One region of the Blautia sp. SF-50 genome, then DNA from elsewhere that is predicted to be linked to it. Evidence: riboswitches for the same ligand, from Rfam matches in the RefSeq annotation. Region 1 holds a riboswitch; the other holds the start of a gene.
What was found. A riboswitch is a leader RNA that binds a small molecule or an ion and turns the genes downstream of it on or off. The one in region 1 is predicted to bind cobalamin.

Region 1 (5,800 bases):
GACAATCTGGAAGCAGAGGGCATGACAGTCACAGTTCATGGGAAAGGAACGTATGTAGCGGCTTCGAATACACAGCTGATGGAAGAAGAGCGCAGGAAAGAGGTTGAGGCGGATCTGGAAGCAGCAATTCAGAAGGGAAGGCGCTGCGGAATGAAGGAGGAAGAGATCCGTTCGTTGTTTGAACTCATCATGGAGGATGAATGATTATGTTGGAGATTAAAGGAGTAAAGAAAAGCTACGGTGAATTTCAGTTAGACTGTTCGTTAAATGTAGAAAAAGGAAGAATCACCGGTCTGGTTGGAGAGAACGGAGCCGGTAAGAGTACTTTGTTCAAGGCAGTGCTCGGACTCATTTCTTATGATGCCGGTGAGATAAAGATCCTGGGAAAAATACCGGAAGAGTTAAGTGAAAAAGAGAAAGAAGAGCTGGGAGTTGTCCTGGCAGAAGCCGGATTCAGTGTATACTTGAAAGGGAAAGATGTTGAGGCAGTCCTTGCCAAATTGTATCCAAAGTTTGAAGCAGAAAAATTTCATCAGATGTGTGAAGAATATCAGATTCCGTTGGATAAATTTATAAAAGAGTACTCAACAGGAATGAAAGCAAAGCTGAATCTGATCATTGCATTGACACATCAGGCAGAATTCCTGATGCTGGATGAGCCGACAGCAGGGCTTGATGTCGGAGCGAGAGAAAGGATGCTGGATATTTTAAGAGAGTATATGGAAGAAGAACCGGAGAGAAGTATCCTGATCAGTTCACATATTTCTTCGGACTTAGAACATCTGTGTGATGACATTTATGTGATACATAAAGGAAAGATTGTACTTCATGAAGCGATGGATACGATTCTTGAAAAATATGCAGTGTTGAAGGTCAGTGAGGAACAATATCAGGCAGTGGATAAAAGGTATCTTTTGAAAGAGAAAAAAGAGTTTTTTGGAGTTGCCTGTCTGACGAACGAGAAGCAGTATTATATAGAAAATTATCCGGAAATCGTAGTAGAGAGCGGATCACTCGATCAGGTGATCCTGATGTTGACAGGGGGCGAAAGATGATGAAAGGAATCAGAGGGCTTTTGGAAAAGGATTTTCGATTGTTTTTTCGACAGGGTGGTAATCTTTTTTTGGTGTTAGTGTTTGTAGCATTGTTTTTTATACTTACAGGAAAAACGGCAGCTGCTTTCATTGCAATGTATATCCCATCTGTTCTGGCGATATATTCAGGTAATACGATCAGTTATGATGAAAATGGCCATGGTTACACATATTTATTTTCTTTACCCGTAAATAAAAAAATATATGTCAGAGAAAAATATATTTTTTCCTTTATCATGACAGCATGTGGATGGTGCATTGGAATGATCTGTGCAGGAATTATGGTACTCATAAATCCTGAAGAGGTGTTTGATCTGGAAATGCTGGCAATGGAGTTGATCACATTTTTTGTGTTTCAGGCAATTGCGGGAATTATGATCGCGATCAGGATAAGGTTCGAAGGAGAGAAAGGGCGAATTGTGCTGCCAATCGCAATTTTAATTATTTTTGCGATTTGTTATACAATTAGATCTTTTGTGAAGACTAACTTGGGATTAAAAGAAAGTATTCTGCATATGATAGGGGGAATAGGGGATTTTGAAATCGGGATTGCCCTTATTGTGCTAAGTCTGCTTATATGGTTTGCTTCGTATAAGTATAGTATGAGCGCCATGAAGAAGAAAGAGTTTTAATATAGGCGTGGCAAAAATGATCCATTAAAAATAATGATCATAAAGATGTAATAGCTACCAAAAATATGAGAAAAACTTTGTGAAAAAATAGTCTTGTGTTTCGTAAGAGTCCCTTGTAAAATAACGGACAAGGATGAAAAGAAAAGGAGATTCTTATGGGAACTAATGAAAAAGATATGACTGCCGGATCTCCCGGAAAACTGATCATAACTTTTGCCATACCAATGATGCTTGGAAATATTTTTCAGCAGTTTTATACAATGGCAGACACCATGATTGTCGGACAAGTGGTAGGAGTTAAAGCACTGGCGGCAGTAGGTGCCGGAGATTGGCTGGTATGGCTGGTGTTGGGGATCATGACAGGTATCACACAGGGTTTTTCTATTCTTGTATCTCAGTATTATGGAGCAAGGGAAAAGGAAAATCTGAAATGTGCAGTAGCGAAAAGCTATATCATGACAGCATTACTGTCTGTGGTCGTACTCGCAGTAAGTGAAGGTACAGTTTATCATGTTCTTTTATTTTTACAGACACCGGATAATGTCATTAATCTGACAATGCTATATTTGCGGCTGATCTTTGCGGGAATCCCGATCATAGCTGCTTATAATATATTTGCAGCGATCCTTCGGGCACTTGGAAACAGCAGATCTCCGTTGATCGCAATGACAGTGGCAGCAGTGATCAATGTGGGACTGGATCTGTTATTTGTGGCGGTTTTTGGCTGGGGTATTGCCGGAGCAGCAGTGGCAACCGTTATCGCACAGGGATTTTCAGCCTTGTACTGTTTGATCGTATTACGTAAAATCCCGGATATCCGCCTGGAAAAGAAGGACTTTTACAGGCAGCCCTCTATGAGCCTGCGGCTTTTGGAACTGGCGGTTCCTCTTGCGATACAGAATGTGATCATCTCCGTGGGAGGACTTGTGGTACAGTATGTGATCAATGGATTTGGTTTTCTGTTTGTGGCGGGATTTACGGCATCGAACAAGCTGTATGGGGTTTTGGAGATGGCTGCCATTTCATATGGATATGCTATTACAACCTATGTGGGCCAGAATCTTGGTGCAAAAAAATACCAGAGGATTCGAAAAGGCGTGCGCAGCGGCACTTATATGGCAGTGCTCACTTCGGCTTTCATTTCCGGCATGATGGTACTGTTTGGACGTAATGTACTGTCCCTGTTTGTATCCGGTGAACCGGATCAGACCCGACAGGTATTGGATATAGCATATAAGTATTTGTTTATTATGGCTGTCTTTTTGTGGGTGCTGTATCTGCTGTATGTGTATCGTTCCGCTATCCAGGGCCTGGGTAATACTTTGATTCCGCTTGCCAGCGGCATTGCAGAATTTATAATGCGTGTCAGTGTTGCGCTGCTGCTGCCAAAACTGATCGGTGAAGATGGAATATACTATGCAGAGATCTGTGCATGGAGCAGCGCAGCTGTTTTATTATTCGTAAGTTATATGATCATTATACGGAAATATAAAGAAGTCACCGTTCATACATAATGTTATTTACTTAAGAGATTTATAATAATACAGGCAGAAAATATCCGGGTTTCACTATGAAATGTTCAGATATTTTATATTTGACAAAAAACTATTTATATAAAAAGAAAAGTATGATATTATAATATTTATTCATTGCAACTATGAAAATTGAATAGTCAGAAGGGTGTACAAAGTACTTAATAAGGAATCTGGTGAAATGCCAGAACAGCCACCGCTACTGTGACAGGGACGAAAACCAAAATATCACTGGAGAGATCCGGGAAGATGGTAAGTAGGAAGAACTGGAGTCAGGAGACTTGCCTTTTTGACAGAAGAATTCTGATTCGGATGGGATACAGAAGGAATAAGCTCTGCCTGAGGTAGAGGTTTGTTTTTTGTGCTGATATGATGCTGGATCATATCAGCTTTTTTTATTTTAACCGAATAAACAGATGAAAAATGAGGAGAGATGAAGATGGGAAAAGTAATTGCAAAGCGTTTTATATTTATGATTCCGGTAGTGCTGGCGGTTACATTTATTATTTTTATGCTGAGTTTTATATCGGCAGGTGATGCTGCCAGAGTGCTGGCGGAGAAAAAATATGAGCATCCGTCACCGGAGCAGGTAGAAGAAGTACGGCATGAGGAAGGACTGGATCAGCCGGTGCTGGTACAATACGGGAAATGGCTGGATCAGGCACTTCATGGCGATTTTGGAAAATCATATTCTACCAGAAAACCGGCTTTTGAGGAATTAAAAAGATATTTTCCACAGACATTTAAACTGGCAGTTACTTCGTTTTTATTGTTGATGATCGTATCAGTCCCTCTTGGAATTTTGTCGGCAATTTATGAAAACAGAGTTCTGGATAAAGTCATTCGCATTTTGTCGTCCCTCAGTGTATCTATGCCGTCTTTCTGGATCGGTCTGATGCTGCTCTATATATTTGGAGTAAAGCTAAAAGTGATTTCCGTGATCGGAGGAGATGCCGGAGGCATCCCGATTCTTGCGGCATTTGCCATGGATATCAGTTTCTTTGGAATTATGACGAGATTGATCCGTACCAATATGATACAGGTGCTGAAGCAGGATTACATACGTGCCAGCAGAGCTAAGGGATTGTCATCTGTAAATGTAATTTTGCGTCATGGTCTGAAAAATATCCTGATTCCTGTGCTGACACGTCTGGTATCAATTGTGATCGGTTTTTTCTGTGGCTCAGCTGTGATAGAAAGTATTTTTTCAATTCAGGGAATCGGAAATCTGGCATTGAAATCCGTGATCTCAAAAGACACTCCGGTGCTGCAATGTTTTATCTTTATTCTGGCTGTTGGCATTGTAGTATTAAATTTTCTTGTGGATATCGCCTATTCTGCGATTGACCGGCGAATCCAGTTAAAGTAAAGGAGAGATCATAGAATGGGAAGCAGAAGAAAGCAGAAAACAGAAAAAAGCATGATCCAGAATCTGTACTGGAAACAGGTATTCCGGTCACCGAAAACAAAAATAGGATTGATGGTGGTCATAATTTTTGCATTGGCAGCTATTTTTGCACCTGTACTGGCGCCGCATGATCCGCTGCTTGTGGATGTTTCGATAAAATTAAAGAATCCGTCGGCGGCATATCCTTTAGGTACTGATCAGCTGGGACGATGTATTTTATCAAGACTTCTCTGGGGCAGCCGATATTCACTGAGCTACAGCTTTACGGTGCTTCTGATCACCGTATGTGTCGGGGTGCCAATCGGACTGTTTGCCGGATATGTAGGTGGAAAAATCGATTCCATAATTATGAGGATCATTGATGTATTTATGGCTATGCCGGTCTTTATTGTGGCACTTGCCATTGCAGGAACCGTAGGAGCCAGCGGCGCTCATCTGATTCTGTCCTTATCGGTCGTATCCTGGGCAGAATATGCAAGGCTTGCCCGAGCATTGACACTTCAGGAAAAAAATAAAAATTATATGACCGCACTAAAAGCCGGCGGCTGCGGCCACGCAAGGATCATATTTAGGCATGTATTGAGAAATATCCTGCCATCTGTGATCGCACTGGCAACAATGGAAATCGGTTCGATCATTCTGTCAATTGCCGGTTTTTCCTTTATCGGACTTGGTGTGCAGGCACCGACACCGGAATGGGGGATCATGCTCAGTGACAGTAGAAGTTATATCCAGACTTATCCAAGACTGATGTTTTATCCGGGCATACTGATCATGATCATTGTTCTGGCATTTAATTATCTGGGGGAGGGAATACAGAATGGAACAGCCCAAAAATGATGTTCTAAAGGTAAAAAGACTACATGTGGAGTTTCAGACATCTCACGGAATGGTTCATGCAGTAAAAGATGTCAGCCTGGAAGTAAAACGCGGAAGGATCCATGCTCTGGTGGGAGAAAGTGGAAGCGGCAAGTCAGTTACCTCTCTGACGATCATGAATCTGCTTGCAGGAAATGGAAAGGTGATATCCGGAGATGTGACACTGAACGAAAAGAGTCTTCTGAAGTTATCAGGAAAAGAAAAACGACAGTTATACGGAGACAGGATCGGAATGATCTTTCAGGATCCGACTGC
Region 2 (5,800 bases), on a different contig from region 1:
CTTGATATTAACTCCCATATTCTGCGCGTAAGTCTCCCCCAGCTGATAGGCGCTGATCGGTTTTGACATAAAAAATACGATCACCATGGTAAGAAGTACCACAGCAGCCATAGTCTGCACATTCCCCCAGGTCATACCGGAAAAGCTTCCCAGTGACCAGTTGTGAAGATTGACTATGTTGGAATCATCTGCAAAGGTCACCACAAAGTCTGTGATGGCCGAACAGATATAGCCGATCATAACACCACTGATGACCAGCATGGACATGTTGTGGACTTTTTTTGCCACAAGGAGCACAAAGCCCATGGAAATCATTGAGCCTGCAAAAGCAGCCAGGATCATGGCACCGGAACCGATGGACACCGATCTGCTTAAAAAAAAGATCATCAGAAGCGCCACGATCAGCTTGGCACCGGAAGAGATCCCCAGTACAAAGGGTCCCGCGATAGGATTGTTAAAAAAGGTCTGCAGCAAAAATCCGGAAACAGAAAGTGCTCCGCCAAGGATGATAACTGCCAGTATCCTGGGAAGACGGATCTCCCAGACGATATTATAAGAAGTTTCATCTCCCTGATGCCGGAATATGATATTCAGGATCTCCTTCACAGAGAGGTGGATACTTCCGGAATTTACATTCCATATAAATAAAAAGATTAAAAGTACCGCAAGGATCACAAAAGAGATCCCGTATCGGACTGCGCGTTTTCTGTCATTCATTTTTCTGGTACACTCCTCTTCTGTTTTGTTATCCTGTCCTTTCGTTTCCTGCTCACAGGTGGAAACCGGCAAAGGAGTTAAAACGAACACTGGAATTTATTTCAGTTTATGCATATAGGTCAGATCATCCAGAGAATCATCATCTGTAGTCAGCATGGTGTGGATATCCTCGATCATGGTTCCAAGTCCGGTAGTTTCCTGGAAGAGATTTTTGCCTGTGCACCAGACATTTCCGTTCTTCACTGCCTTGAAATCTGCAAGAAGCTTACTTTTGGAAAGAAGCTCATCAATGGTCTTAAGTTCCCCGTCAATCGTACTGTTATAGATGATATAGTCTGCATCCTTCGCCTTGGCATAAAACTCTTCCATCTGCATATTCATGGTGGAAAGAGCATTGTCATTTACTCCCGTATCCTCCGGAACATAATTTCCTCCTGCGAGAGAGATCATTTCTGAAACATAGTCGCCGCTTTTTCTTATATTTACCGCACCTACGGAGTTGATATAAAAGAACGCTACGGTCTTGTCTGTTTTATCTGCTGTGAGAACCTTATCCAGCTTGTCCGTCTGCTCTTTGAAAACCTTTTCTGCCACATCTTCTTTTCCCAGAAGAACTGCGTAAAGCTTCATCCATTCGGTTCTTCCAAGAGGGTGACTCTCATAACTGGAACGCTCTACCATTACAGGGATCCCGAACTGCTCCAGCTTCTCCTGTACCTCCGGATTGTGATGGATCATGGTGGATTCAATGGCAAGGTCACAGCCATCGTTCAGGATCAGCTCGTAATCCGGAGCACTGTACTTGCCGGCATAGATCATCTTTTTCTGTTCCATAGCGTCCTTTGCTTCCTGGATATACCATCCGTCTTCCTTGGTTCCGGAAAGCTTGATGCTGTCAATCCCGTCGATAGCGCGGAAAAGATCCATGGCCGAGGTTGCTACCAGATAGATATTGTTTATGGGCTGCTGCAGAACCGCAATGTCAGGATCCAGCCCCTCCGGTGCTTTCTTGCCTTCGGGAACTACAAGAAACTGTCCTTCCTGATCAATGGTGAGCAGCGCATAGCCATCGTTGTAGTAATCCACATTAAATTCCTTTGCGTAGGAAAGCTCCATACTGTGATCAAAGGTAAGGCCTGGAATATCCGCAGGCTTATGTTCTGTCTCTGCTGCCTGCACTGCAAAAGCACACCCCAGGATCAGGGTCAGCGTCAGAAATATGTATGAAATTATTTTTTTCATTTTTCTTCCTTTTTCATGCTCGAAGAATCAAAATTCAGGGTATACTCAATCTCGTGAGGAGTACTCATGGCTACAGTATCTGCAGTCACTTCCATTTCTGCGTCAAAGACTGTGACCGGGATCTCAAATGTGGAGTTTCCGTCTTTGTTCACCGGCTCATATTTTTCGCCGTCCACGATCATGTAATCATAATTCGGACTGCTCCAGATGATGGTTGCCGTAGCTTCTTTGTCCTTGATCTCTACTTTAGCTGGAGATTCTACAGATGCTCTTCCTGTTCCGCCTGTAAGGGTTACATCCGTCTCATAGGTTCCGTCCTCCAGCTTCAGCTCTTCCGGTTTTTTCCCTTCGGATTTTTTGTCGTCAGAGGTTTTTACAGGATTCTTTACGCTGACTTTATGGTCGTACCATTTGCCTTTTTCTCCCAGGATCGCCACGTTAAATTCCTCACCAATGGCCGGTACCGGGATATCAAATCCGTAAACCTCCTCTGTATAACCATCGCTGTACTTCACTGTATCTGTGGTCGGCTCAATGATCTCTGCTCCGTCCTTCTGGGCATCCTCGGCAGTTCCCGCAAACAGGTTAACGATCTTCTTGGAAACCAGACTTACGTGGATGGTCATTTTACCATCTTTGACCGTGAGCTCTCCTTTTTTGTCATTGGCCTCATTTACATGAAACATGCTGCTGTCTGTACCAAACTCTGCTGTATAAACGCCATCTTCCAGGGTATCTGCTTTGGCTGCATCTGTATCCTTTTCTTCGGAAGCTTCTGCTTCCTCACCGGACTCTGTTTTTGTTTCATCTGTTTTTGCCATCGCAGGCACAGAGCCCAGCACCAGGACTGATGCACTTGCCATTGCAAGAATTAAGTTTACATAGCGTTTTTTCATGATAATCTTCTCCCTTCCATAGATACAGCAATCTGCCCGGAAAACAGTCTTCCTGATCTTTCCGGGCAGTTACATTGATTTCTTATAGGTATCTGAACTCACTCAGATATTTTTATATTTATTATTCTGCGGACTCCTCAGCAGAATCAGCCTCTGTATCTGCTGCTGCATCAGAATCTGCGGACTCCTCAGTGCTTCCCAGAGAATCGATGGCTGCCTTTGTATGCTCTACATAAAGCTTCTCAACTGCTTCGATTCTTCCAAGACCCTCGATCTGGCAGTCAACCTTATCGAAGTTTCCGGATGCTACAAACTGGCTCTTCCAGGAATCCTCCTCATCACCGGCCATATCGTTATTTGCATGGTCTCCGGCAACAACCATCAGCGGACGAAGAACAACGTTCTTGTATCCTGCTTCTTTTACCTTCTCGATAACCTTGTCGCAGGCTGTATCTTCCGGCTTACCCTCTACAGTACCGATGAATGCGTTCTTCAATCCAAGGTTTTCCATCTGTGTCTGCATCTGATCGTATGTAACGTTAGCTGTATGAGATGTTCCATGTCCCATGAATACGAATGCTGTGCCAGCCTCAGCTGCTGCATCCATGCTGTCAAATCCGGCCTCTTTGCAAGCCGTATCTGTGATTGCCTGAGCAACGGCTTTCTTGTCATCATTGATCACAGTTGCATCGTCTCCAACCTCACCGAGCATTGGCTCTGCGATAGCTACAGACTCGAATTTATCTTTATAGCCATTGATCGCTTCTGTCATCTCATCGTACTCAGCACCATGCATCAGATGGGTAGGCTGTACAACCAGATTCTTAACACCATTCTCTACTGCACGGTCAAGAGCCTGCTGCATGTTATCGATCACTTCATCATCTCTTGCCTCTACATGGTTGATGATGATCTGTGCTGTAAATGCTCTTCTTACAGACCAGTCCGGATAAGCTTCTGCAAGAGCATCCTCGATTCCCTTGACATCCTCTGCACGGCTGTCATTGAAGGAAGTACCAAAGCTTACAACAAGAAGTTCATTCTCACCGATCTCATCCTGGTTACGCGGATCGTCCTTGGAAGCATCTCCTGTGTCACGTCCGAAATAATCCGGATCTGCATTCTCACCCTCTACCAGTTCTTTCTGAGCATCTGTCAGAGCATCCCATGCTTCTTTGGCTGCCTTGCAGTCCTCATCTGTTGTGTCGTTTCTTTCCTGTACATAGATCTTGTCGATCAGAGCTGCTACATTATCTGCTGCTTCCTGATCTGCATCAGAAGCCTCTGTGGTATCAGCTGCCTCAGCGTTCTCTTCTGTAGCAGAATCCTCTGCTGCCATTGCTGTTGTAGCCGCACCCATAGAGCATGTCATGGAAACTGCGAGCATCAGAGCTAACATTGTTTTTCTTTTCATTTCTCATTGTCCTCTTTTCATGTATTTCCAGAATACTGATATGTACAAAAAAGCAGCAGCTCTCTGCGGCCGCCTGCTCACACATGATTCTCTGCGCAATACAAATACATAAAAAGAAGTTCTGTATTGTTATGGAGAATACCGATTCGTAAACCGCGAATCCCTGAATCTCACAATAAGGCAGTTCTCCTGACTTGGTTCCACGCTGCTTTCCCTTCCCGGTCTCCCAGTGGTTATAAAAGCAGCTCCCCTTTCACAGTGACGGTATCGTTCCGGATTCTCACCGGATTCTCTTTTGCACATCCGACTGGATGCAACCTTATCATTATAACATTTGCACATATTTTCTTTTACCTGGTTATCTAACTTTTACCACAAACTCATAAATTTGTCAAGATTGATGTCAGACGATTCACGATTTTCTGTGATCTTCACTCACAAAAAATACCTCGCGAATTATTACCAGTGAACAGTAACCGGTTTTCTCCCTGTATCTGTCAGTTATTATCAGAATACTTTCTCCAATATTCATGCATATCCTGCATAAAAAACAGCCCCTTTCTGTCATCACCCTGATATCAGAAATGGACTGTCTTACACTGGATATTCGCAATCCGCTTTGCTACTTGCTCATAACAGATAAACTGCTCTGCAGTTTATCTGTTAAAATACTCCTGCTCCAGGTATCTGGCTACGTAGACTCCGCTGGCAGATGCATGGGACAGAGAATGGGTCACGCCGCTACAGTCTCCGATAACAAAGAGACCCTTGTGGCAGGTTTCCAGATTTTCGTCGATCTCGACCTCCATGTTGTAGAATTTAACCTCAACGCCATAAAGCAAAGTATCATCATCTGCGGTTCCCGGTGCGATCTTATCCAGAGCATAGATCATCTCGATGATGCCATCTAGGATACGTTTCGGCATAACAAGGCTTAAATCTCCCGGTGTCGCAGAAAGTGTAGGTGTTACGAAACTTTCCTCAATACGGGCTTTTGTGCTTCGTCTTCCGCGGATCAGATCTCCAAACCGCTGTACCATAACACCACCGCCAAGCATATTGGAAAGTCTTGCAATGCTCTCACCGTATCCGTTGCTGTCATGGAACGGCTCTGAGAAATGCTTGGATACCAGAAGGGCAAAGTTTGTATTGTTGGTATGCTTTGCCGGATCTTCGTAGCTGTGACCGTTTACTGTGATGATACCGTTGGTATTTTCATTCACGACAACACCTCGCGGGTTCATGCAGAAGGTACGGACCATATCCTCAAACTTCTCAGTTCTGTAAACGATCTTGCTCTCATAAAGCTCATCTGTCAGACGGCTGAAAACCTCTGCCGGAAGCTCCACACGGACTCCGATGTCCACACGGTTGGAAAGAGTCGGGATCTTAAGCTCTGTACATACCGTCTCCATCCATTTACTTCCGCTTCGTCCTGCGGAGATGATACAGTAAGTTCCCTCGTAACGCTCATCTCCTACAAAAACTGCATAACCGTCTTCAGTTTTTTCTACTTTGTCAACAGATGCGT

Region 2: another riboswitch for cobalamin. It lies ahead of BLP57_RS06260 (sirohydrochlorin cobaltochelatase); the one in region 1 lies ahead of BLP57_RS10630 (ABC transporter permease).

The regions. Positions count from the first base shown of each region.
Region 1 covers NZ_FMUW01000015.1:40,043-45,842, forward strand. Annotated here, with positions in the region: gene BLP57_RS10610 (GntR family transcriptional regulator) at 1-204, shown strand, start outside; gene BLP57_RS10615 (ATP-binding cassette domain-containing protein) at 207-1,055, shown strand; gene BLP57_RS10620 (ABC-2 transporter permease) at 1,052-1,726, shown strand; gene BLP57_RS10625 (MATE family efflux transporter) at 1,882-3,240, shown strand; cobalamin riboswitch at 3,388-3,561, shown strand; gene BLP57_RS10630 (ABC transporter permease) at 3,698-4,627, shown strand; gene nikC (nickel transporter permease) at 4,643-5,506, shown strand; gene BLP57_RS10640 (ABC transporter ATP-binding protein) at 5,487-5,800, shown strand, end outside.
Region 2 covers NZ_FMUW01000007.1:66,155-71,954, forward strand. Annotated here, with positions in the region: gene BLP57_RS06245 (FecCD family ABC transporter permease) at 1-717, opposite strand, end outside; gene BLP57_RS06250 (ABC transporter substrate-binding protein) at 814-1,959, opposite strand; gene BLP57_RS06255 (hypothetical protein) at 1,956-2,855, opposite strand; gene BLP57_RS06260 (sirohydrochlorin cobaltochelatase) at 2,977-4,269, opposite strand; cobalamin riboswitch at 4,432-4,606, opposite strand; gene BLP57_RS06265 (NAD(P)/FAD-dependent oxidoreductase) at 4,926-5,800, opposite strand, start outside.